Regions from separate parts of the Alicyclobacillus fodiniaquatilis genome, predicted to be linked through region 1. Evidence: riboswitches for the same ligand, from Rfam matches in the RefSeq annotation. Region 1 holds a riboswitch; each other region holds the start of a gene.
What was found. Region 1 has a riboswitch for thiamine pyrophosphate ahead of ACFSB2_RS01170 (ECF transporter S component). Riboswitches for the same ligand answer to the same signal wherever they lie in the genome.
Positions count from the first base shown of each region.

Region 2: it holds a riboswitch for thiamine pyrophosphate, as region 1 does, so the genes downstream of both, thiC (phosphomethylpyrimidine synthase ThiC) here and ACFSB2_RS01170 (ECF transporter S component) in region 1, are expected to answer to the same signal.
Region 3: it holds a riboswitch for thiamine pyrophosphate, as region 1 does, so the genes downstream of both, thiD (bifunctional hydroxymethylpyrimidine kinase/phosphomethylpyrimidine kinase) here and ACFSB2_RS01170 (ECF transporter S component) in region 1, are expected to answer to the same signal.

Region 1 covers NZ_JBHUCX010000004.1:105,285-113,573, forward strand. The annotation lists gene ACFSB2_RS01125 (DMT family transporter) at 1-582, shown strand, start outside; gene ACFSB2_RS01130 (hypothetical protein) at 720-989, shown strand; gene ACFSB2_RS01135 (glycerol-3-phosphate responsive antiterminator) at 1,136-1,699, shown strand; gene ACFSB2_RS01140 (RNA polymerase sigma factor) at 1,779-2,336, shown strand; gene ACFSB2_RS01145 (hypothetical protein) at 2,317-3,363, shown strand; gene glpK (glycerol kinase GlpK) at 3,411-4,901, shown strand; gene ACFSB2_RS01155 (SPW repeat protein) at 5,093-5,452, opposite strand; gene ACFSB2_RS01160 (winged helix-turn-helix transcriptional regulator) at 5,576-5,923, shown strand; gene glpX (class II fructose-bisphosphatase) at 5,994-6,962, shown strand; TPP riboswitch at 7,040-7,142, shown strand; gene ACFSB2_RS01170 (ECF transporter S component) at 7,264-7,836, shown strand; gene ACFSB2_RS01175 (ATP-binding cassette domain-containing protein) at 7,833-8,289, shown strand, end outside.
Region 2 covers NZ_JBHUCX010000102.1:109,029-117,317, reverse strand. The annotation lists gene ACFSB2_RS26780 (VC0807 family protein) at 1-45, shown strand, start outside; gene ACFSB2_RS26775 (hypothetical protein) at 322-627, shown strand; TPP riboswitch at 1,048-1,154, shown strand; gene thiC (phosphomethylpyrimidine synthase ThiC) at 1,248-3,002, shown strand; gene ACFSB2_RS26765 (ParA family protein) at 4,043-4,810, shown strand; gene ACFSB2_RS26760 (hypothetical protein) at 4,797-5,339, shown strand; gene ACFSB2_RS26755 (hypothetical protein) at 5,985-6,932, shown strand; gene ACFSB2_RS26750 (hypothetical protein) at 7,747-8,055, shown strand; gene ACFSB2_RS26745 (hypothetical protein) at 8,119-8,289, shown strand, end outside.
Region 3 covers NZ_JBHUCX010000083.1:166,126-174,414, forward strand. The annotation lists gene tenA (thiaminase II) at 1-524, opposite strand, end outside; gene thiD (bifunctional hydroxymethylpyrimidine kinase/phosphomethylpyrimidine kinase) at 521-1,450, opposite strand; TPP riboswitch at 1,543-1,646, opposite strand; gene ACFSB2_RS20415 (YjgB family protein) at 2,099-3,118, shown strand; gene ACFSB2_RS20420 (methyl-accepting chemotaxis protein) at 3,272-4,090, shown strand; gene ACFSB2_RS20425 (GrpB family protein) at 4,231-5,574, opposite strand; gene ACFSB2_RS20430 (hypothetical protein) at 5,729-6,715, opposite strand; gene ACFSB2_RS20435 (SGNH/GDSL hydrolase family protein) at 7,254-8,063, shown strand; gene ACFSB2_RS20440 (cold-shock protein) at 8,268-8,289, shown strand, end outside.

The DNA of each region.
Region 1 (8,289 bases):
CAAAAACTGACGATGCGAGGGCGCGTCGCCATGTTCATCGCTGCGGTGGGCGCTTGGGTGGTTGGCGGGTGTCCGCGTCCTGGTGTTGCAGGTTTTTTGTTGGGGGACATTCTGCTTGTCATTGCCGTATTTTGCTATGCTTTCTACAATGCGTTTTCCTCCAATTGGATTCAGGATATTCCAGCCACAGCCGCGACTTCTATCATGTTGCTGGCCGGTGGCTTCGGCTGTTTGCCGTTTTGGCTTGCGACTGGACATGTCTTACCGCATCACTTGAGCTTGAACGTCCTTGTTGCAACGCTGTTCCTCGCTTTTTTTGCGACCGCAGGCGCATACCTGATTTGGGTCGTCGTCCTGCAGGATCAAAATGTCGCCAGCGCAAGCATTTCACTCTATCTTCAACCGATTTTCGGCGTCATTTTGTCGATGCTGATTGTCCATACTCGGCCAACGATGTTTTTTTACGTGGGTGCAGTCATGATCTTGTTCGCCTTGTATCTTGGTAGAAAAGGGAAAAATCAGCGTGTTGAAGAAAAAGGGATTCAAAGTGATGATAAATCAAATTGGGTAAATGACATGTGAAGAAGTACCACAGGGCATCACTAAGAAATCATGCGTTGTACGGACAGTTTTGCTCGACAATACTCGACAATACTCGATAATAAATGATGGCAGTTTGTCCGACGCATGGACGTATTGATGTCCAGGGGGCTAGTTGGATGAAGGAAACAACGTGGAAAATCTCTGTGCGGATGGCGAATCAGATGAAACTTGCCGCTGCACTCGAAGCGCTTGAGACAAAAAATCTGGATGCCTGCTTGGTTTATGATGAAATGGGGCAGGTGATTGGCGCGGTCTTGTCGCGTGAAGCTGCATTGTCATGGTCGCAAGCAGGGGAGCTTGCATATACCGCTCAACTTCCACATGAGGAACTGTTGGAAGATGCACTTTCTGCCACGTTATCGGAAGAGGATATATCTTTTCCTTGATGTTGATGCAACATTTACCATGTAAAATCCCGGGGAATGGCGTTACAGGCAACAAGCTTCGTGTAGAATCGAAGATGTAGACATTCGCGATGACGGGGTGCGCCGCCGTCCGCGAATCCAGCGGAAGCATAAAGGGGAGGGATCTCTTGAAGATTGAACAGCAAATTGTCATCCCCGCAGCGCGAACCATTAAAGATTTCGAATCCCTGCTTGCCACATCCATTGAGTACATCGTCGTACTTGATGTCCATATCGGTCAGTTGATTCATTTGAGCAAAATGGGCAGACAGCATGAAAAGAAACTGTTGGTTCACGCAGATTTGGTTCAAGGGCTGAAACCGGATGAAGCTGGAGCGCAGTTTCTCTGCCAGTGGATCCAGCCGACTGGGTTGATCTCGACGCACGCCAGTGTCATGGTGACGGCAAAGAAGCACGGTATCATCAGTATTCAAAGAATTTTTTTGCTGGATTCTCACGCTTTGGCGACGAGCGTGCGCGTCATCAAGCATTGCGATCCCGATTATGTAGAAATTTTACCAGGCGTGGTGCCGAAATTGGTGCGCGAGGTTGCCTCACAGACCAAACGCAAAGTCATCGCCGGCGGCTTTATAGAAACGATGGATGAAGTGACTGAGGTGCTTGCCGCAGGGGCCAGTGCCGTCAGTACATCTTCCCTTGAAGTAAGACAATTTTATTTCCCGACTTCATGAGCAACGAATTTTAGCAAATCCATCTGTAACAAATCCTATGTACCATTCGACTATTTTTACGTTGGGAATGAGGGATCGTATGGACGATTTCCAATCCAGTACGGCCAATGCGATTAAGGATTTATTTGAAAAGTATGGCGATGAAGTCTATCAGTACGTGCGTTATACACTTGGCGACGCGATTCAGGCTGAAGATGTAGTGCAGGAGATTTTTCTTCGCGCTTTGCAGGCTTGGCCTCGTTTTGAGCACCGCAGCAGTTCGCGCACGTGGTTGTGGTCGATTGTACGCAATTACCTAAGCGATGTGCTTCGCAGAAAAAAACGGAACAAGCGGTTCACCGAGATCGATTTGGAAATCATGGCTGACACATTGAGCGTGTCAGATTCGTTTGCATCTGTGGAATTGGACAGTGTGTTGCAAAGTGTGCCAGCAGTGTATCGTCAGGTGATTATCCTGCGCATCATTCAAGATAAAACTTCCAAAGAAGTTGCAGAACTGCTTGGTTGGACAGAAAACAAGGTTCGGGTGACATTGCACCGAGCTTTAAAAAAATTACAGCATATCATCGGGGAAAATGAGCTGGTCAGTGTATCTACACACAAAGGACGGGGTCGACATGGAATCGAGCAGACTTGAACACACACTCAAATCTCTCGCGGAACATGAAATGTCCGCAGAATTCCGGACGAAGATGCTAAATGCGATTGACGAGGCCGCCTCGACACTGCAGCCGCCGAAAAAAAGCAGGGCTTACCACAAGCGTCTGTGGCTGGGCAGTGGATTTGGCGCGACTGCAGCCGCTGTCATCGTGGCAGGTATCTGGTTGATGAATCCGATGGGTGCAACCTCATTGCCGAGCTCTGGTGCGGATACGTTTGGCGCAACTTCGAGTTCGACCGCGCAACAGTCAAACGTACATCAGACGGCTTCGGCTTCGGCTTCAGGGAAGGCAGGTACAGGTACAAGTCAAACGGCAGAAACTGGTCAAAAGACGGGTGTGGGCCAAGCGGTAGGCAAAGATGAAGCAGTAGGCACAGGCCAAAGAGCAGGAACGGGCCAAAATGAGGGCGCTGGCCACAAGGTAGAAACAGGTGAATCTGCGCCAGCGCAAGCATCATCCCAAACGGCAGGATCCAACCAGATGAAATCGAATAACACAAACACGAGCGCAGTCACAACGCATGGCGCGGTATACGGACAGCAGGCGGGTCAGCACACAGCGGATCAAACAAGCAAAACGCAGTCCGCATCAAAGGGGAGTGACACCCAACCGCAAACTGGCGGCGGTGCACCAACTACGCAAAATGCGCCAGGCGAAATCACGTCCGGGGCAGGTATCATCAATCGTCCGCACTCAGGAAGCGAGGCAAGTACGGCGGCAAACAGCGCTTCGAGTCAAACTGACGTGCAGTCTTCATTGAGCACCGGGACAGACGCGTCCGGGACACAAGTCAACCAAAGCGCCACAGTGGATTTGCCGAATGTGTTCTCTTGGAACCAGATGACGTATGTGGTTACATCGCAGGCGGTGCGACAACCAGGCCCACGGATTGGCATATACGAGCATTACAATTTATATGACGTTTCTGGCGCAAAGCAAAATGACGACGTTGTGATTTATGACGGAAGCAAATATTGGATGGCCGTGGCTGTAAAAAGTTAGAACGCCGTGCGCAATGCGACTTACTTTGGAAGAACGGGAGAGTTGTCATGGCCAAGTATGTGTTAGCGATTGATCAAGGGACGACGAGTTCGCGTGCCATCTTGTTCAATCAAGCGGGTGAAATATGTGGGATTGCCAAGCAAGAGTTCAGACAATATTTTCCGCACAATGGTTGGGTTGAGCACGATGCGATGGAAATCTGGTCCTCTGTGCAAACGGTCATCGCTGAGGTTTTGCAGCAACATGCGGTGTCTGCCAGCGACATGGTGGCCATCGGCATTACAAACCAGCGTGAGACAACTGTGATATGGGATAAACACACAGGCATCCCGATTTATCATGCGGTTGTATGGCAATCGCGGCAAAGTGCGCCTATTTGTCAGCAGTTGCAAGATGCAGGTCTGCAAAAGCTTTTTAAGGACAAAACCGGGTTGCTGATTGATCCATATTTTTCTGGAACGAAAATCAAATGGTTATTGGATCACGTCGAGGGCGCGCGCGAAAAAGCCGTCAATGGTGACTTGATGTTTGGCACGATAGACAGTTGGCTTGTCTTTAAACTTTCTGGCGGCAAAGTACATATCACAGACTATACGAACGCATCGCGCACACTGTTGTACAACATCCATGAATTGCAGTGGGATGAGGACTTGTGCGAGATTTTGGCAGTGCCGACCGCAATGCTGCCGGATGTCAAATCCTCTTCTGAAGTATATGCGATGACGGATCCTGCTGCGTTTTTTGGCGAGCGAGTGCCCATAGCCGGAATTGCGGGAGATCAACAGGCTGCGCTGTTTGGTCAAGCGTGCTTTGAAACGGGGATGGCCAAAAATACGTATGGCACGGGCTGCTTTATGTTGATGAACACGGGTGAGACAGCGGTCGAGTCGGCGCATGGTCTGTTGACCACGATTGCCTGGGGAATTGATGGAAAAGTGGAATATGCGCTTGAAGGCAGTATTTTTGTAGCGGGATCGGCCATTCAGTGGTTGCGCGATGGGTTAGGTGTCATTGAGCATGCGGCAGATAGTCAATGGTTGTCCAGTTCAGTCACTTCGGCGGATGGCGTTTATGTCGTTCCGGCTTTTGTTGGATTGGGGACGCCACATTGGGATAGCGAAGCGCGCGGTGCGGTGTTCGGTCTGACAAGAGGCACGTCAAAAGCGCATTTTGTGCGAGCGACGCTGGAATCACTGGCTTATCAAACCCGCGATGTCGTTGCGGCAATGGAAGCGGATTCTGGCATTTCGCTCAAGAAATTGCGTGTGGATGGCGGCGCAACGGCAAATGATTTTTTGCTGCAATTTCAAGCAGATATTTTGAATGTGCCAGTTGAACGACCCCATGTGCTGGAAACAACAGCCTTAGGCGCAGCGTATCTCGCAGGATTGGCCGTCGGATTTTGGGACACGCGTGCAACATTGACCCAACGTTGGCGGCGGGACAGGGCGTTTTCTGTCCAAATGGCAGAGGAAGAGCGAGCGGGCCTGTATCGTGGTTGGCAAACGGCAGTCGCCGCTACACGCGCGTTCAAATAAGGTTGTCTCTGTGCTTCATCTATCCAATTCAACTGCAGTGCGGGCTAATACACGTGGAACGGCTCATCATGATTAGGGATGACGTTGTGCGGAGGCGTAAAAAAGAGTGACCGACAGGCGCAAGAGCGGTCACTCTTTTGTGATGCTTAAAAGGAATGTTTGGTACGACGATTTAAATAAGTGCGTTTTGTTTATTGTTGGTGAGAGGCCGTTTGGGCATGATCATTTGATTTGTCGCTCATGTTCCAAATGGCAAGAATGATGGTGATTGCGCCCAAGATGATGCTCACCCAATCATCTGCCGTGCCAAGCGACATTGTGAGCGGTTGGATGATAAACCAAATGCCCAGAATAAGATTGACCCATGATTGCCAGACACCAACGCCGCCAGCGTTTTTTAGCAGCGCGGCCCAGACGGAGACGATGAGCAACACTGCGCCGAGGATGACACTGGTCCAGATGGCACCCACGTGACTTGAGAAACCAAGAGCCCATGGCGAAATGATGAACCAGATGCCAAAGATAGCCATCAGCACGTTTCTTGATTTCATGACTCAACACCTCAATTCTTATTTGTGTTTACTTTTTGTAAACTACAATCGTATTGTATATCCTTTACTTAAAAGATGTCAATGACTATGGTACAATTCATCATAAAAGAGGGTGAAATCATGATGAAAATAAACGCTGAAAATATTGCGCCGACATGCGAGAAATTTGAGTGGGCTTTTGAATTTTTGGGAAAGCCATGGACAGGATTGATCATCCGGGCACTTTTGCATGGGCCAAAACGGGCGAAGGAAATTGCAGAGAGCATACCCAACATCAGTGGTCGTGTGCTCAATCAACGCTTGAAGGAATTGGAGGATATCGAAGTGGTAAAACGCACAGTCTATACTGAGCGACCTGTGCGCATAGAGTACGAGTTGACAGAAATGGGCAAAAGCTTGGAACCAGCAATGGAAGAAGTGCAAAAATGGGCGGATATGTGGTGGGAAACCATGCAAAAGCAAGATAAATGAGCAGCTTCATTTTGAAATGCCGAACCGTTTTTGTGCGTGGTTCAACACAATCGGGTAAGGGTGTGTCTCTTTGGAACGAGAACTGGCAATGGAAATTGTTCGTGTCACCGAATTAGCTGCGCTCAACAGCGCGCGTTGGATGGGACGCGGCAAGAAGAACGAAGCAGATAATGCAGCCACAGAAGCCATGCGCAAAATGTTTGACACCGTGGCGATGGATGGAACAGTCGTGATAGGTGAAGGTGAGATGGACGAGGCGCCGATGCTCTATATTGGAGAACGACTTGGGACGGGTGCTGCGCCGGAAGTGGACATCGCTGTCGATCCGCTTGAGGGGACGAACATCGTGGCGAGCGGCCAGGCGAATGCGATGGCGGTTGTCGCCATTGCGCCGAAAGGATGTCTTTTGCATGCGCCTGACATGTATATGGACAAGCTGGCAGTGGGTCCGCGGGCGCGTGGCAAAGTACATATGGACCAGTCGGTGACAGAGAATTTACAAGCAGTCGCAAAAGCCAACGAAAAGGACATCTCGGATGTCGTGGCGGTCGTGTTAGACAGGCCGCGCCATGCGGCGTTGATCGAGGAAATTCGTCAGGCGGGCGCTCGGATCAAACTGATTGCCAATGGCGATGTGGCCGCGGCCATCAACACGGCTTTTCCGGAGCGCGGGGTGGACATCCTCTTTGGCTCCGGCGGCGCGCCGGAAGGTGTGCTCGCTGCATGTGCGCTCAAATGTCTCGGCGGCGATATCATGGGACGTTTGTTGCCGGAGACCGATGAAGAGCGGCAACGCTGTTTGGAAATGGGCATCAAGGATATCAATCAGGTGCTGATGATGGAAGATTTGGTTCGTGGCGAGGACGCCATCTTTTCGGCAACTGGCGTTACGGATGGTGACATGCTGCATGGGGTTCGTTTTTTATCGAAGACAAAGGCGCGGACACAGACCATCGTGATGCGCGCGAAGACCGGTACGGTTCGCTTTGTGGATGCGCTTCACAATTTAGATAAAAAGGTTGGCTGGGACAGGCTGTAAGTCATTTTTGCTGGACAAGCGATTGCGGGATATGGATTGACATGCTAAACTTGCGATTGACAATTTGATAACGTGAAGAGGGGCGCTAGGGGTGCCATGATGGCTGAGAAGCAGCTTGCTGCTAACCCTTTCGGACTCGACCTGGATAATACCAGCGGGAGGAAGTGCCCATCGCCATTGCAACAGCACCTCTTTTCACATGTCTACATGTGTTCTCTGGTGCTGTTTTTGTGATGTCGTGGCCTGAAACCGCGTCCGCGTCGGACGCTCAACTCCTCACGAACAAGGGAGGATGAATGACTTGGCACGTTGGAAATTGCGAGATGTGATTGTGATGGTTGTCTTGGCGATTGTATGTGGGGGCATCTATTATCTCTCCGATTTTTTGTATGATGTCATTTCGGGCGCTTGGGTGCCGCTGCAAGGACTGATCAACGGGTTGTGGATGATCGCTTCAGTTCTGGTCGCTTACGTCATCCGTCGCCCAGGTGCGGCGCTGCTGGCAGAAATGGTGGGCGCATCAGTTGAGCTGTTGCTCGGCAGTCAATGGGGATTTTCCAACTTGACATCCGGATTGGTTCAAGGCGTTGGCGCTGAACTGGCCTTCTTTATCTTTTTCTACCGCCGCTACAACTTGCCGGTATGTCTTCTGTCGGGATTTTTGGCTTCGCTTGGCTGCGCATTCCAATGGTTTTGGCAGTCCGGCGGCGACAAGCTCTCTGCAACTGTGATTGTCGGCTACTTTGTCGCGACGTTGCTGAGTGGCGTCGTGTTGGCTGGTTGGTTGCCGAAACTGGTGGGTGACGCGCTCAATCGGGCTGGTGTCGTCCGCAATTTCGCAATCGGTCAGCAAACAAGGACGTTGAATCGATGAATCGCCATATCTATGCGGAAGTTGCCAAGCGTTTGGCCATTTCCGCAGATCATCTTCGTATCACCTATGAGGGCGCTTCATCACCTGCCATTGAGGATTGCAGTTTGACAGTGTATGAAGGAGAAGCCGTCCTGATCATCGGTCCCAGCGGCAGCGGCAAAAGTACGCTGGCCATGGCCTTGGCGGGCGTCATTCCCCGTTCGATTGAAGCGACAGTCGAAGGAGAGTGCGCCTTGGCAGAACATCTGCAAGCGCCTGGCAAGATTGGGTACGTGTTTCAGGATCCAGAAGCCCAATTCTGCATGCGGCGCGTGGATGACGAAATTGCCTTCGGGCTGGAAAACATATGTGTACCAAGAGCGGCGATGCCAGATGGTATTCACGCTGCGCTGGCTGAAGTAGGCCTAACGGTCTCCACTTCGGCTGCGCATACACATTTTTCCGGGGGAATGA
Region 2 (8,289 bases), on a different contig from region 1:
CATTGGTATAGAAGAAAGGTTAGAACGTCATCCATGGGTAGTTGAGTCTGGGTGGGTGTCTCTTTCTTTTCACATATTTAAGTGATATTGAAGTAATTAAACAGACGGCAGAGCTCTAACTAATGCAATATGGGCACACCATTGACTACACCGTTAGCTATGCATTTGATTAGCATACGAGGGAGCGGGAATGGTGGAATCGAAAGAACCAGTATCCAAAGAGATTATTAACGCGCTTGAGCAACGGTTGAATCCGATTAGTTGGCATCGCGAACTCCGAAAGTCGGACCAGTATAATTTGACCAGCAGAGTCAGGCATGTGTGCATGCCAAAGCACAAACTGTTCTGAGCATTCACTCTGTTTTCCTCGCAAAGGTTCGCTGGAAGAGACAAGACAATTACACCGAGCATTTTGTTTTTGGATCCACCGCGCAACACGGAGCTTCGCAGTCTCGTCAACTTGGCGTTCACACCGAAGGCGATTTCCGCTCGGGCACCTTGATTGAAGAAATCTCTAAAGAGTTACTTGATGTGCAGTTGACCGCCTCGAAACCGCGGGAGGCGGCACCAAGACCTAAGGTGTGCGACGGGTTGCCCGAGTCTCTTATCCCTTGCTCGTTATCGTGATTGCGGAGATGATGGGAGTTCCTGCGGAGGACCGAGAAGTTATTCAAGCAATGGTCAGACTTACCGATGGAGGGGTCTGCCGATTCGAATCCAGAGACCATTATGAACCTAATGAACCGCAAGCAAGCAGGACGGCGCGAGTTGAATGGGTATTTTCGAAACATTGTGGACATCAGCGCAAACATCCAAAACCGAATTTGATTGGTGCGTTGCTGGATGCTCAAATAGATGGAGAGAAGCTGACAATAGAAGAATTACTCTGCTTTTGTGTCCTGTTATTGGCCACAGGAAACGAAAACTATACTTAGAAAAAATGAGACATGTTTCGCAGACTGCCCCACTTGTCAAACTGATGTAATGCATCAGGAGCTAAGTAAGGTTGTTTAACCAAGTGGTCAATGATATCGTAGAAGCGACAGTATAATCTAAAACGGGAGCTCGGCAAACCGGGCTGAGAGGGCGAATGTATCGCCGACCGTCAACCTGATCTGGATAATGCCAGCGTAGGGATTTTCTTTGCACATTTATTTTCTGTGAAGACCCCCGAACAATATGCTGCGGCCTTTTAGGTTGACAAAGACCACAGCCTGTCCCCGCTCCGAATTGAAGGAGACAAACAAATGTCAAATGATAGTGAATTTTTCCCCAGTAGTAAAAAGGTATACGTAATAGGCTCTCGCTCCGATATTCGTGTGCCAATGCGTGAGATACTACTCTCACCTTCGACGGGCCGATTTGGAGAGCAAGTGAACGAACCTGTACGCGTGTACGATACGAGTGGTATATACACGGACTTGAATGCTGTCACAGACATACAACGAGGATTACCTTCAATTCGTAGACATTGGATTCTTGATCGTGCAGACGTTGAGGAATACGTGGGGAGAAATGTATTTCCAATTGATGATGGATTAAAAGGCACCGCCGAATCGAATCGAGAAGTGTTTCCTGGCTTAAAACGAAGACCGCTTCGTGCTCAAGCAGCTAAAAATGTTACACAAATGCACTATGCAAGAAAGGGTATCATTACGCCCGAAATGGAATTTATCGCAATTCGAGAAGGAATGGACTCTGAATTTGTTCGTAAAGAAGTTGCAGAAGGACGAGCAATTATTCCATCCAATATCAATCACCCTGAAAGCGAACCAATGATTATAGGTAGGAACTTCCATGTAAAAATTAATGCAAACGTCGGTAACTCTGCTGTCGCATCATCCATCGAAGACGAGGTAGATAAAATGAGATGGGCGACACTTTGGGGGGCGGATACGGTCATGGATTTATCCACTGGAAAGAACATTCACACTACACGTGAGTGGATTATTCGCAACTCCCCCGTACCTATTGGGACCGTACCTATTTATCAGGCACTTGAGAAGGTCGATGGAGAAGCAGCAGCATTAACATGGGAGATATACCGTGATACGTTAATCGAACAGGCGGAGCAAGGTGTAGATTACTTTACGATTCATGCAGGAGTTCTTCTTCGATATATTCCACTAACTGCGAAGCGTGTTACCGGCATTGTGTCACGCGGCGGGTCTATCATGGCAGCCTGGTGCTTGGCACATCATCAGGAAAGTTTCCTATATACTCACTTTGAAGAAATTTGCGAAATTATGAAGGCATACGATGTTGCTTTTTCACTAGGTGACGGTCTTCGTCCTGGCTCTATTGCAGACGCCAACGATGAAGCACAGTTTGGAGAACTTCAAACACTTGGGGAACTTACCCAAATCGCGTGGAAGTACGATGTGCAGGTAATGATTGAAGGCCCAGGTCATGTTCCTATGCACAAGATCAAAGAAAATGTAGATCGACAAATGGAAGTATGTCATGAAGCCCCGTTTTATACACTCGGCCCACTGACCACTGATATTGCTCCAGGTTATGACCATATTACGTCATCAATTGGGGCAGCGATGATCGGGTGGTTTGGCACTGCAATGTTGTGTTACGTGACACCTAAGGAACACTTAGGGCTTCCGAACAAAGATGATGTAAAAGAAGGCGTCATTACCTACAAAATTGCTGCTCATGCAGCAGACTTAGCCAAAGGACATCCCAACGCTCAGCAACGTGATGATGCACTCTCCAAAGCCCGATTTGAATTTCGTTGGCGTGACCAATTCAACCTGTCTTTAGATCCACAACGGGCAATTACATTTCACGATGAAACGCTCCCTGCAGAGCCTGCAAAAACAGCTCATTTTTGCTCTATGTGTGGTCCAAAGTTTTGCAGTATGAGGATCACACAAGATATTCGTGAATACGCACAGGAAAAGGGATTGAATTTGGAATCTGCTATCAAAGAAGGAATGCATGAGAAATCCAAGGATTTTTTAGAATCAGGAAGTCAAATCTACCAAGAATAACACAAATAACGAGGTGTGCGTCGTGCATCACCTCGTTATTTCATTCATTGACAGTAACAATCTTACTAAAATGAGAGTAGATGAGGCACAAAATTACCCTACAATGGGTATAGAGTCATCCAATGCATCCGCAACGTATTATACAATATCTGACGACTGACGTCTCGACTGTTTAACGGCGAATTTGAAGGTAGTGTCGGATACTCAATTTCAATTACATTAATTCCCTATTTTAAAGCTACATACTATGTATCTACATATAGGTAAATAACTCCCTCTTGCCGCTTACGAATCTTTCCTTTAATCGCGGAGCTGTATTGGTAACACCACGCCACTTTCCTTAATACCCGTGTGTTTCGCTAATCTAAAAATTGACCATGGAATAGGGTTCTGCTAAACGAAAAGTGGTTCTTTCACGCTTTTGGTGATGCATTCAAAATCCCTGCTATTTCGACAGAATTGATCGATGTTTAAAATTGGGTGATCTTCTGTCCATAGAGTCTAAACTTTAGCATCTGCATGAGCTTGTTTCATATTCGCCGCTGTTCCCGTGTGTGTAAGTCAGTTATGTACGGCAAATTCAGGCTAAACACTTCAAAGATCTTCGTTGCACCAAGCATCGAAAATGCTCCAATCTGGCTGGTATGCTTCGATGCTTATCCTTCAGTAACACAATTCAGTAATATTGTTCAGTAACACAATTCAGTAATATTGTTCAGTAATATTGTTCAGTAATATTGTTCAGTAATATTGTTCAGTAATATTGTTTTTAGAGTTCGCCGTATGCGCGCGTTCAGGGACAGTTTTCCGAACAGCGCCATGTATATGAGACTTCCGCCCCTGAATAGAACGTATCGTGAATTAGCGTTCCATTAGAAAATGTGATACCCGTTAATGGTAGAGATTTAGCGAGTAACGTCACTTGACGCCTTCTCTAGTTTTTGTTGTTAAGTTAAAACTGAAACGTAAACGTGTTGACTTAAACGTTTAATGAATTTACGATAGGAAACAGAGAAGAAATTACGGAAAAGAGGACATATATGGGAATCACCATTAGCTTTGGGCTCCAAAAGGGCGGTGTCGGAAAGACAACGACTACGGCTGTGACAAGCTGGTTGCTCTCTCAACACCAAAAAGTACTCGCGGTTGATTTTGACAGTCAGGGGAATCTTACACAGTTTCTAACTCGTAGGAATATTTATGATTTTACCAATAATACTGTTCTTGAAGCTGTCAAAGAGCGGAATCCGGAACCGTACATTTATCAAATTACCGATAGACTACACATATTACCTGCCGAGGATTTGTTGTCTACATTTTCCAGGTATCTGTATCGTGAATACTCGGGACAACCTGCTCACCTTTTGCGGGAAACGATTGATGAGGTAAAGAACGACTATGATTATATACTAATTGATTTACCTCCGAACTTAGGCGACCAAACCATCAATGGCTTGGCAGCGTCAGATTACGCAGTCGTTATGCTTCAAAGTGAGCCATTTGCGTACGATGCGCTGGATAGATATCTAGAGACGCTTCAGATTGTGCAGAAAATGGCAAATCCGAACCTCCAACTTGCTGGAATACTGACTGGCTTACTTGACGTTCGTACCACTTTGGATAATTCAATTCTGGAACAAGCGCGAAATGATTATGAAGATGTTGTGTTTGACACTGTCATAAGACGGCGGAATCGACTGAAAGAATTCGTTCTTAGTGGCATTACTGATAGAACGCAAGAAGATAAACGGACGTTGGAGCAGTACGAAGCGTTTGTGAAGGAGCTGATGGAACGTGTCAAAGCGTGATCAGATTAAAAGCCTACTTACAAGCAGGACTTCTGAGTTACCGAGCGAGAATCCTGCAAAAAAATCGCTTTTAGAAAGTAATTCACTGAACACGAAAACTGAAGAAACAAACGTATCAGTATTACGTAACACTGAAACTGAAGCAAAAAACACAAACGTAAAACGTAATGCTAAAACTGAACAGTTAAACGAAATAGAAAAACATAAACATCAAACGGAATCGGAAAACGTTTCAGTAAATAGTAATACTGAAACTGAAACGTTAAACATAATAGACAACAGTAACACTGTTCAGTCTGAAACCCCGCAAAAACCCTTTTCCATAGCGGATCATATCGCAGGTATGCTTGAAATTCAGGAGAAAGACAAGAGGACTGTAGAAGACACGCATAAGCGCGCAACATTTCTGATTCGGAACGACTTATTACAGCGCTTAGATAAGGTCGCAAAACGCCAATCTAAGGGCTACAAAACGAGGGTAATCAATCAGCTTCTGCAAACGTGGTTAGACAGTTTAGATGCGCGCTAATGAACCATAAATCGACTGCTTTTTACAAAAAAATAGGGCCAAAAATAGGCCCTCATTTATATCAAAAACGCTCAATTATATCCTTCACGAGATCATTGTGCAATAGTATCTGCCATTTTTTCTCTTGATTAGACATATTTCTTCAGGTAATATAGTCACAAATCGTATTTCCGAGTGTTGAATGATTTCGTTTCTATGTCGTTTTGTAAATTAAATGGATGTTTGTACAACACTATCCGTTTATAACTTTGAAAAAAGAATAGGATTTGCTCCCACCCGGCGACCAAACCAGCTAGAGCAAATCCCATCCGACTAAGTTATTTAACTTATGTCAATTTTAACATACATGTAATGATTACTTCAACATGTAGCGTTATTTTTTGATGGGAAACTGTTTGCTGTTGACGCACGACTGGGGGCCCCTATTCCCGGTCTTTTTGTATTTACAAAAACAAAAGAGAGTTCTAAGTCACAAATTCATCTAAAAAGGAGGATCGTGCGAGAGACGAAAAAGGACAAAAAAATAGCATCGGCTGGAACCGATGCAATGTGGAAGTACCTGTTTCCAAAAGAAAAAGAATTCACAAAAACAGGATACCACGTTGTTCTATTTAATGCAACCTTTTTTAGGTCTTCGCTCTCAGTATGAACTATATCGCAACACCTTCAAATATAGCCAACTCAACAGAAGCGCAACTGCGCACGCAACAACCATACGATAACGCGAAATTTTATACAGCAATGAGACATCGTTTACATCATTACGATCTTCCCGCAAGTGCATTAGCTGTGTTTGTCGGTCTACATATGATCATCCATGATGCAGACACGGGACGTTTTTTTCGCGACGATGTAACATTACGAAAGACCCTCAACTTGCCTAAATCAACAGTCCATCAAGCATTCGAACGTCTTACAAAAACGAGCTTGATCCGCGAACTAGAAGATGGCGAATGGATGATTACTCATTACGAACAAGACCGTTTGATGGCGAAGAGTTATTTTCGTCTCAATGAGAATTTCATCGAAATACTCCCACTACTCGTTCAACACCATGCACCAAACGTTCTACTGTTTGGTCTCGAACTACTTGATCGTGGGCGCCACTATAACTCCGAGATTATCTATGGCACTAAAACATTGATTCATGAGTGGAATTTAGGCAACTGTCGTTCACGTGTATACAAAGCATTAGCACTATTAAGTAGGATTGCCCTTTGGACGATTGTTCCAAACAAAAAAGAGACCGATGATAACCTTCACTTTCACTTAAATAAAGATTATCAACGGGACGAGGAACAAAACCAGTATCGTGCACTTCATGGCCGGATATCTCGAGAAACGAAGGAAGCATATAACTTCTCCGGCGGAACAGACAAACTTACCTGGTATGAATTAGCGAAAACTACAAGAATGATTATCCAATACGGTATAGAACATCAACTAGAAGACAAAGAAATGATTCGATTGGCGGGGATTTTCGGTTCCTACTGTGCCCGTGAACGAGTCAAGACACGTAAAGCCTATTTAGGAAAAGCGCTAAAAAGCAAGACAGGTAACCTCTACGAAAAAGTTCAATGGCTTGCAAGTTAAAATAGAAAGTCATATATAGCTGTCAAATCGGGCCCTTGGCGCGATTCTATTTGCATGCAACTTATTTTAAAGAAGGCTCTGAGCAAACAACCCAGAGCCTTCTTTATGTCCTACAAAAAGAAATATATAGAAAATGACTCACAAAAAGATAGATTTCATTCGTGGATAAATAAAGATTTCCACTGAAACTCGTTCAAGTTGAGAATACAAAACTGTGCATAACTTAGGATAAAGCCAATCTGGAGAAAAGTGGTTCCATATTGTGAACCTCTTCTGTCCAATTTATGCATCACTCAGATCCGAAATCAAAACTTATCTATCAAGGAACTCTCTATCTCTTTGTGTACCCGCTTAACTAATCTTTTATTTAACAGATAATAATCAGAGGTGTGCAAAAGCACAAATTTAAACTATCTTTAACAGCAAATACATTGACTCACTATACTACTGCTTTCGCAGAAATTAGAGGATAACTACTTCAACTAGGGGTCACGTCACGAAACGGAAAAAATCGTACGCTAAGCTCAAAAGCCCAGCGGTAATATGTCGAGGGGGTAAAAGCTGTTTCTATTCCGATTTCATTCTGAATGCGGAAGCACCAACTTGTAATAACCATCTCCAATATTCCATTCCACGCAAACTCCGCCTCTCTCCTAATCGTCTTGCTCGCAACAACCTGACGATACTCCATCCGTTTTCAAGACCATATACCATCATTTCGTGACGCTACCTAACCCTATGAGTCGTTGGGAGAATATTGGCTTTATCGTCAAGGAATCTTGACAAACGATTTTCGTCAAGATATATTGACGACATGGACAGTCAAAACTTGATCAAATGCCTAGATGTCGAACTTGTAAACTCTATTGAAAGCGATCCGCTCGTAGCATTGTCAGTAATTACCCAATTGAAGTCCGCGATTTCCGAGCATGAGCGTATGGCGGTTTTTCTTGCACTGGAATCGCACAGCTGGCGAGAGGTGGGCGAAGCACTCGGCGTGACTAAGCAGGCGGCTTTTCAACGGTTCGGGCCACAATGGGCAGCCATGATGAAAACTAAATTGTCGAAAGGAGAATGGAAGCAAACCATCAAAGAGAAACTGTCCGGCCCGGACAATCGCTAACCGGCAACGGCCCGTCCCGGTCGTACGAACATTGAACAGCTCATTATAAGAGGAGGATCTTAAATGCACGTGTTGGCTATTTCCACCGTATCTCACCCCGACGAGTTCTGGGGCTCCCTAAAGAAGGCATATAGCAGACTTCCCCAAGGATCCATGTGGCTCTTGGCTGTCGCAAGTACCGACGGAACTAAAGCGGTGAATGTGATCGTTCATGATTCGATTTACAATATTAGG
Region 3 (8,289 bases), on a different contig from region 1:
TCAAGTTGTTCTCGCACAAGCTCGCCGTACCACGCACTGCCATACGTTGCAACCCAGCGCTGATAAACCGGATGTTCTGGCCGGGCGTCGCGATAGTGAAGTCCAATCTCCCAATACAGCCAGTAACAAGGCAAAATGGCCGCAACCACTTCCGCGACCGTGCCCAATGACGCCACCGTGATCAAATGAGACATATAGCGATACGCCGTCGGCGCTGGCAGCGCCTGTGCATCCGGTGGAGCGATGTCCAGCATGGAGAAAAACGTTTGATGCAACGCCCGCTCCGCATCATCCGTGTTCGCCGCATGCGCACGCAAGCGCGCACCCAACTGCGCGTCCGCCTTGGCGGCCCCCATTCGTTGAACCTGCGCGAATGTGCGCAAGTACAGCGCATCGTTGCGAATGTAGTGCGCAAACGCTTCGATGGGTAACGTCCCATCTGCGATTTCCCGTACAAATGGATGCGACAGACTGGCCTCCCACAGATGATTTGCAGCATTCCGACTATATTCAGACCATTTCATATGCGTATTCCCTCCAAATGGAATCGTCCGTCATTGTGCCAGCGGTATGTCCCACCAGCCTCAATTCCTGTACTAAACCGTGGCGCTACTGAATGATCCAGCGGGCCATGACCTGTTCCCACATCCCACGCAGCAGCGCTGACCATCGCTTCCCAAACAAACGTCTTGGCTGTGGCGATGGCATCCAGTACCCTCATTCCCCGCGCCAGACAGGCGGCAATTGCAGCAGACAGTGTGCAGCCTGTGCCATGCGTCTTGCGGCTAAACACCCGCGGCGCGTAGAATGTGGTCAAGGCGCTTCCGTCAAACACGAGATCAAACACCTGCGCCCCGTTTGCGTCATCCGGAAGCGTCCGCGAGATTCCCCAAGTTGCATGCCCGCCCTTGAGCACAATACACTGCGGTCCCATCTTCGCGAGGTCAGAGACAGCTTGCTGACAATCTGACCAGGAATGAATCGGATAACCACACAAAACTTCCGCTTCGAGCAGATTGGGCGTCAGCACAGTGGCCAGTGGCAACAAGCGCGTTTTCAGCATATGTACAGCGTGATCCTCCAAGAGCGACGCGCCGCCTTTGGCGACCATCACCGGATCGAGAACGAGATTTGTCATCTCCGCGCGCGCAATGATGTCGGCAACCTCAGTTGTCATGGCGGCACTGCCTAACATGCCGATTTTGGCGGCGTCAAAGCCGATGTCTCCATTCACCGACTCCACCTGCTGACGCAGGAATTCCGGCGCGACTTCGTATATGCCTTGCACACCTTGCGTATTTTGTGCGGTGAGCGCGGTCAATGCTGACGCGCCATACACTTCAAAGGCGGCAAACGTCTTCAGATCCGCTTGGATCCCCGCCCCACCCCCGCTGTCCGATCCAGCGATGGTCAATGCTCTGATTACGTGCCCGGTATCGCTTATTTGCACCAGATTCGCTCCTTTACGTCCGTTCTCGCAAGCGCCGTGAACAAAAAAAACCACTCCCCGCGGAGTGGTTTGGTCAGCCAGTGCAAAAAAGACATAGCAAACGTCCACTTCCCTCCGCTGGTATCATCCAGATCAGGTTCCAAGAGTTCAAGGATAGGTCCTTGTCTCAGCCAAAATGGCACCCCTAGTGGTTCATATGAAGTTAAGCGCATCGCAGTTGGCGCACGCAAAAATTATCACTCTATTTTTAGGGTAGCGCAAGCATAAAACAAGGTCAACACGATCCGCCCGTCATCCGAGGGCTGATGCACCATCCGGCATTCGCGCTGTAACCATTTCAGACATTGCTTCGTCTAATTCATAGAACGCTATACGTGAGGTATCCTCTGCATCGACAGAAACAGGGGCACACGAATCAAGTGGGATCATCGCAGATGGTGTGTGCAAACATGTCAATTTGATTTCGAGCAAGAACTGGACACATGTACTTCAGCAAATAGGCTCACTCTAACGATAGACCGCCATGCGTGATGCATCCCGTACCAGTAGAACCATGAAAATGCCAGTCAATTGGAGCATTGCGGATGGCGCAACATCAAGGTATCGACTTGATTTACAGGGTAGACAGGAACAATGGAGGCGTGACCAATGAGAAAAACAACCTTGACAGCAACAGCTCTGATTCTCGGGTGCACAATTTTAACCGGATGTGGCATGGGTGCAAATTCGGCAACCCCAACGCTGGCTGCAAAGACGAATCCATCTACAAGTGTGTCAAAAAATCACGATGACAACACCAAAACAACTGGCCAATCCACCACTGGCGCCACACAGACAAGTTCGTCTACCCCAGCCAACTCGTCTGCGCCAGAGGGCACAGAGACAAATGATACGACGCAGTTGATTTCCCAATCGATGCAATTGGCCACCGCTGGGAAAGTCATGGATATTCCGTACGTCAACGGCACTGCTACAATCGACGAAGTCTCACAGGCCTGGGGACAACCCAGCAGCCAAAATGAGGCTGGCGCTGGGATGTACGCCACATTCCCAAGCCACGACGCAGCCTTCGGCTTCAACAAAGGATCGCAAATCTTTGATATTCGCTCATCCAGCCCAAAACTGCAGCAAATCACGCTGTCGCAGGTAAAACAAGTGCTGGGTGAACCTGGTGAAACGCGCTCGACGGCTACACAAACGATTTTGATGTATCCTGCCGGACCCAAGTTCCAATTGTTGTGGATCTTCCCTAAGCCAAGCGCGACGACGGCGGATCCAAAACTGGACCACATCTCTGTGTTTTATCCAGAAGCCACGGTCAACAGCATGGCCCAAACACAGGTCGCGCCGTCTGTTGTCGTCGACCAAGAAATACAAAGCGGATTATTCACGTTTGGCATTCAGAATCCGCCAAAAGGATACCGTTTGGTAGAATTCGAATGGATTGGCTCAAACGGCCAATCCGTCGTCAACACCTATGAACAGGCAGTGCGCAGCGGTCAAACAGGCAAACCCATTCCAGGATTCGAAGTGAGCGGGGACGGCCAAACACTCTCGTTTTTGTATCCATCGGCGATGAAAGGGCAATCTGGCATCGTGAAATTGATTTACCAGAATACCGATGGCGCCGCCATGATTGGTCAAAGCAACACCATTACGTTGAAATAAATTGTTTCAGCAATGGCAACTGCCCGACTGCAATACGCACGTTGCGGGCAGTTGTCAAAAAAAGTCGAAAAATGGCGTTCCCCGACTAGGAGTTCTCGTATTTTTCACGAAATACATAGGAGAGTTAAAGCACACGAAGCGGAGTGAACGCCCTTGACAACAAGTGAATTACTAAAATTCGCGCCGATTATCCAGATGCTATTGGGGACATATTCTCCGAAAAGCACGCTTGCCATCAGTGATACAGAGAAATATATCTATTGCACCGACAACCTTGGCCTTGGCATCACCACAGGTGATAGACTTGCCGAGGGCTCCATCACTTACCGCACCCTTCAGGAAAAACAACCCATCAAATTGACCGTCGAAGCGGAAGAATCCGTATTTCACAGGGAGTACACCTGCGCGTGCATCCCCGTCTGGAACGGGGAAGAAGTCTCTGGTGTCATCAGTTGGGGCGTGAGTACACATCAAGCCCGCATTGAGAATTTGGCGGCAGAATTGCACACACTATCGAATCAGGTTGCTACATCCACCAGCGAATACGCCCGTCATGCGACAAATCTCTCGACGATTCAAGGTCAGTTGTTTGCGCAGATTCAGGCATTGGTCGAACAAACGCGCACCATCCAACAAGTGAATGAACTGATTACAGATCTGGCGACGAGAACGAAAATCATTGGACTCAATGCATCCATTGAAGCTTCGCGCGTCGGCGAAGAAGGTCGCGGGTTTGCTGTGGTGGCAAAGGAAATTCGCAAGTTGGCGGAGCAGTCGCAAAAAGCGACAGTGGACATCACGAACAACATGACGCAAATTACGCGTAGCATTGAGGAAGCCTTTTCCTTTTGCAGTCAAATTGCGGCCACCTCAGAACAACAGGCGGCGGATGCGGAGCATCTTTCTGCAACACTGCATGACGTTCATCAACTGACACAGACGCTGCGAGACATCGCGTGCGAGAATCAATAGATGTTCGCGGCGGACATGTGTTACCGGAAAAAACGGCGGGTATATTCATTGTAAAACAAGGATAAACTGGCCAATTAACCTTGCCCTAGCGCAGGGTACGCGCTGCGTCCGCCTACCCTGCCCTGCTTTTTCCTTTCCGACTATAGCTCTGTATTCGCGTAGATGTCCTGCAACAATTTGGCGATAAATGGCCTTTTGGCGTTGATATAGCTATCTTCGCGTAGGCACCCATCCGCTAAAACGCGTTGCTTTAGCGCCGCATACTCCGCCGCAATTCGCGGTTCGCTTAACAGATATTCGCGAATCTGGATGTTCGCATGCGCAATCTTCCCATATGCTTCGACAAGATAGACATTGACCGCCTGCCCTTGGCTGCGGCGCAAGTCCAATCGGTCGCGCACATACACCGTGCCACACACTTCGTATCCCAAACGCGTCAATTGTTTTCGCTCACGGCGTTTGAGCCGAGGTGAACTGACACCAACTTGCACATCGATGATGGGTCTGGCGAGGAGACCTGGAACCGACGTGCTGCCGACGTGATCGACATGCAATTTTTTACGTCGGCAAAACACCGCGCCAAGTTCTTGGGCCACCGCTTGATAATCTTCTTGCCACGTCGCCTGGTGTGCGGACAACGTGACGCGTTCGCGCCACGTCGGGCTGACATCGAAGAGACGACGATGCCAAATCAACGTGACGACAGGGGCAAGGAGCAACACAACGTAGACGAGCAGGCCAAGCGCTGCCTGATAGCCATGCACATCCGCCAAAGCGGTGACCCACAAGTCATATGCAATATGAGTGCACATCACCAACAAAATGCGTCCCGTGACGATGGTCATCAGCGCGAGCAAAGCCCCCAACATGCTAAACAACAACAATGCCTGCAGTCGATCCCGACTGAACTCCAGAATATGTCCCGCCCCAAAGCTGACGGAGCTCAGCACGAACGCCACCGTAAACACGGCGCCACGCACTTTGCCATTTTCCCATGACCGCCGCATCACCAATCGCCCAATGAGGACGACCGTCCCAATCATCGACCAACGCCATATCTCCTCTGTCCCGGCGAGGAATGGCGTGATGTAGTCATTGACAGATGGCTGTGTGGGCACATTCGACTGGTTGAATTCCAAAAACAAGCCAATCAATGTGCTAAACGATTGAATGATGGCGACAAAACATGCTGGCACGATGAAGTAGAGGTAAATCCGCCAACCCGTTAAAGACCACGGCGCGCCTGACAAACGATGGGTGTAAAGCGGATCCGCCTTGCGAAAGAGCGAACGTCGAAAAAACGGCAACACGATTGCAAGCGAACCGACACTCACGATTAAATAAACAAGGGCGACGACGCCCTGCAAGCGACCGACGTACAGATTCGCCAGCGTGCCAAATACAGCAAAGAAACACATGTATATTGTCCGCAGTGGTTGGCGTTCTTCTCCCAATCGCCGCGGTATTTCTGTCCATCGATGCATCTTAGGCCCTCCTGGAACAACGACTCCCCCACTTTTAACACATTTCGCATGCATAGAAAAGCGGCGGAGCGCAAGTATGATGATTTGGATGAACAGTTGGCGGCGCATGAGCCTATCAGTGACCAAAGTGACCTATCAAAGGAAAGCAACTTCACTACATCAGGACAATGGCGACAACCGTCGCGCCAGCAAGGCCCGCCATCACCGGCAGAAAATTTCGTCTTGTCAACTCCTCCGGGTTCACGCCAGTCACACCGGCCACGTCCAGCACGCCCCAGGGAACCAGTGTGCCGCCACCGCTGTAGATGGACCCCAACTGACCAAGCGCCGCCAACATGGCGACATTCGCGCCGACTGGCGTTCCGAGCGCCTGCGCGAGTGTGCCCACCAACACCAATCCTGAAAAACCAGAACCATCGAGCCCGGCAATGATGCCCACCAGGACAATGATGATGGCAACTGTGGCCATCGACAGAGGAACATGCGCCGCGAGCGCTTTGTCGAGATCGAACAAATAGCCTGGTGCGCCTTTGCCGAGAATTTGCGGCGCAACGTCCGGCGAACCCATGAAAAAGAAACCGGCAATGGGAATGACAGGTGCAAAAATCTTCATGGAGAATGTAAATCCTTCCTGCACATAGGTCATCACCACTTGAGGCGCTTGATGCCGATATTCAAGAAAGGCGATGACAATGAACAACAAGAAGCTGACGCCGCCGATCAGCGCCGTTGCATCGTCCCCTTTGAGTCCAAGCGTGATGGTGGCGACGATGGTAGCCAAAAATACGAGCGGGACCAAAATGGCCGCAATTTTGGCAGACAGCTTGACATCCTTGTCTTGCGTCACTTCTCCCCCTTGCGGAACAGATGTCAATTTGCCGCGCTTCATATCCCGGCGCAACATCCAATAACCAAGTCCTGTCGCGATCACGCCGGCGGTGATGACCAGTGGCACGCTTGCGCGCATGACCTGCCTTACTGTAACCCCTGCCGCCGAACTGGTCAGTTTGGGCGCGCCTTGAATAATAAAATCTCCCGACAGGGCAATCCCATGCCCAAATAGATTCATGGCCATCGCCACGCCAATGACTGGCAATCCCACGCGCAAGGCGATGGGCAGCAAAAACGGACCTAACATCATGGTTGACGGCGTCGGCCAAACGAATGAGGAAAACGACGCCTTTCACAATCCCCGTTCCCCAAAAGGCAGACGCAGGACCGCGGAACAAATTTTGAATGGGACGCAGAAAAAGTTGATCAGCCCCGATATTCTCCAACAGCCGCAAAAGGGAAATCATCATGCCGATAATCAAGATGATTCCCATCAGCGTCGTCGCGCTCGCCACGTTCGCCTTATATAACGTCTGCAATCCTGTAATGAAGTTATGCGAGTATACCCATCCCATGACAACGGTCCCAATGATGCAGAGTGAAATGACGCCACGCCGCATGGCCATACCAGCGATAACAAGCAGGACGACAATCAGATAGACCCAGTGGGCTGGTGTCAACAAATCATCCGCCTCCCTTTTTGTGCATTGCTATGCATCGTATGGGCGACGGGCCCAGCATGTGCATTCACTGTGCCTTCTGGTAAGGCTTCAATCCAATTTCAAAGATTTGAGCATAGAATCTGTTGATGTGCCCGAAAAACAGAAGTGGTAAAGGAAGGGATTGCCTTGCGAGGTACGAAGAAAGGATCCAAACTGTGGCCATGGACAGCGTTGGTTTGTTTGAGTACGCTTGTCGTCGGCTTGTTGGGCTGGGATATCGGACAAGCGCAAGCCTTCCAGGACCAATCTGCGCCAAGTAGCATCCCAGCTAGCAATTCGCTTTTATCGACGATGAACACCGAAACGGTCGATGTTGTGGGCGGTTCTATGGCCCATGGATGGAAGGATCCGAATGACAATTCCTATATCAAACGCGCCTTTAGCCAATTGACCAGTTCGACCAATACGACCTACAAGTACGTGGACAGAACGACGGTCGGCGGCACAGCCAGTTGGTTGCAACAAAGTAAGCCAGGCACTTTTGAAAAATGGATGAAGACGGATAAACCACAAATTGTGGTCATCTCTTGGGGATTGATGAACGATGTCAGTAAACATACAAAAGAAAAATCCTTTAAACAGGCGATTCACCAAGAAATCGCCCAAGCGCTTCAGGCGCACGCCGTTGTGCTCATGGTCAGCCCACCGGTGGTTCAAGCTTCCGCCACGTACGACAAGTTTCCCGTCAACCAACTGATTGCTGCTGAGTTCGAAGTCGCTGCTTCGTTCCATAGTAAAAATGTGTATACGTTTAATCTCAATCAGCAAATGACAAACTACCTTGCTGCACACAATCAAACATACAAGATGTATAAAGGTGACAGTTGGCATCCCAACCAAGCAGGCCACGAGTTGGCAGGTCAATTGTTGTACAACGATATGATGCAAACACTTGGGCAAGCGCCAATCATCTGGAAAACAGCCAAATCGCAATGAGGCGTTAACGGATAGATTCCATATTGAGGTTTGACTTATTTTGAATTTTCGTGTATATTGTGCTCAATACCCATTTGCATGTAGCAGTTTAGTTATAATGCAGGAGCCGCTCTCTCTGGCCTCTATGGGTCAGTTCGAGAACGGCTTTTATTATGCAAATGTGAATTTTAGTTGTGCTGTGTTGGCACTGGTGGAGGAATTGTCATGCAGGAAGGTATTGTAAAGT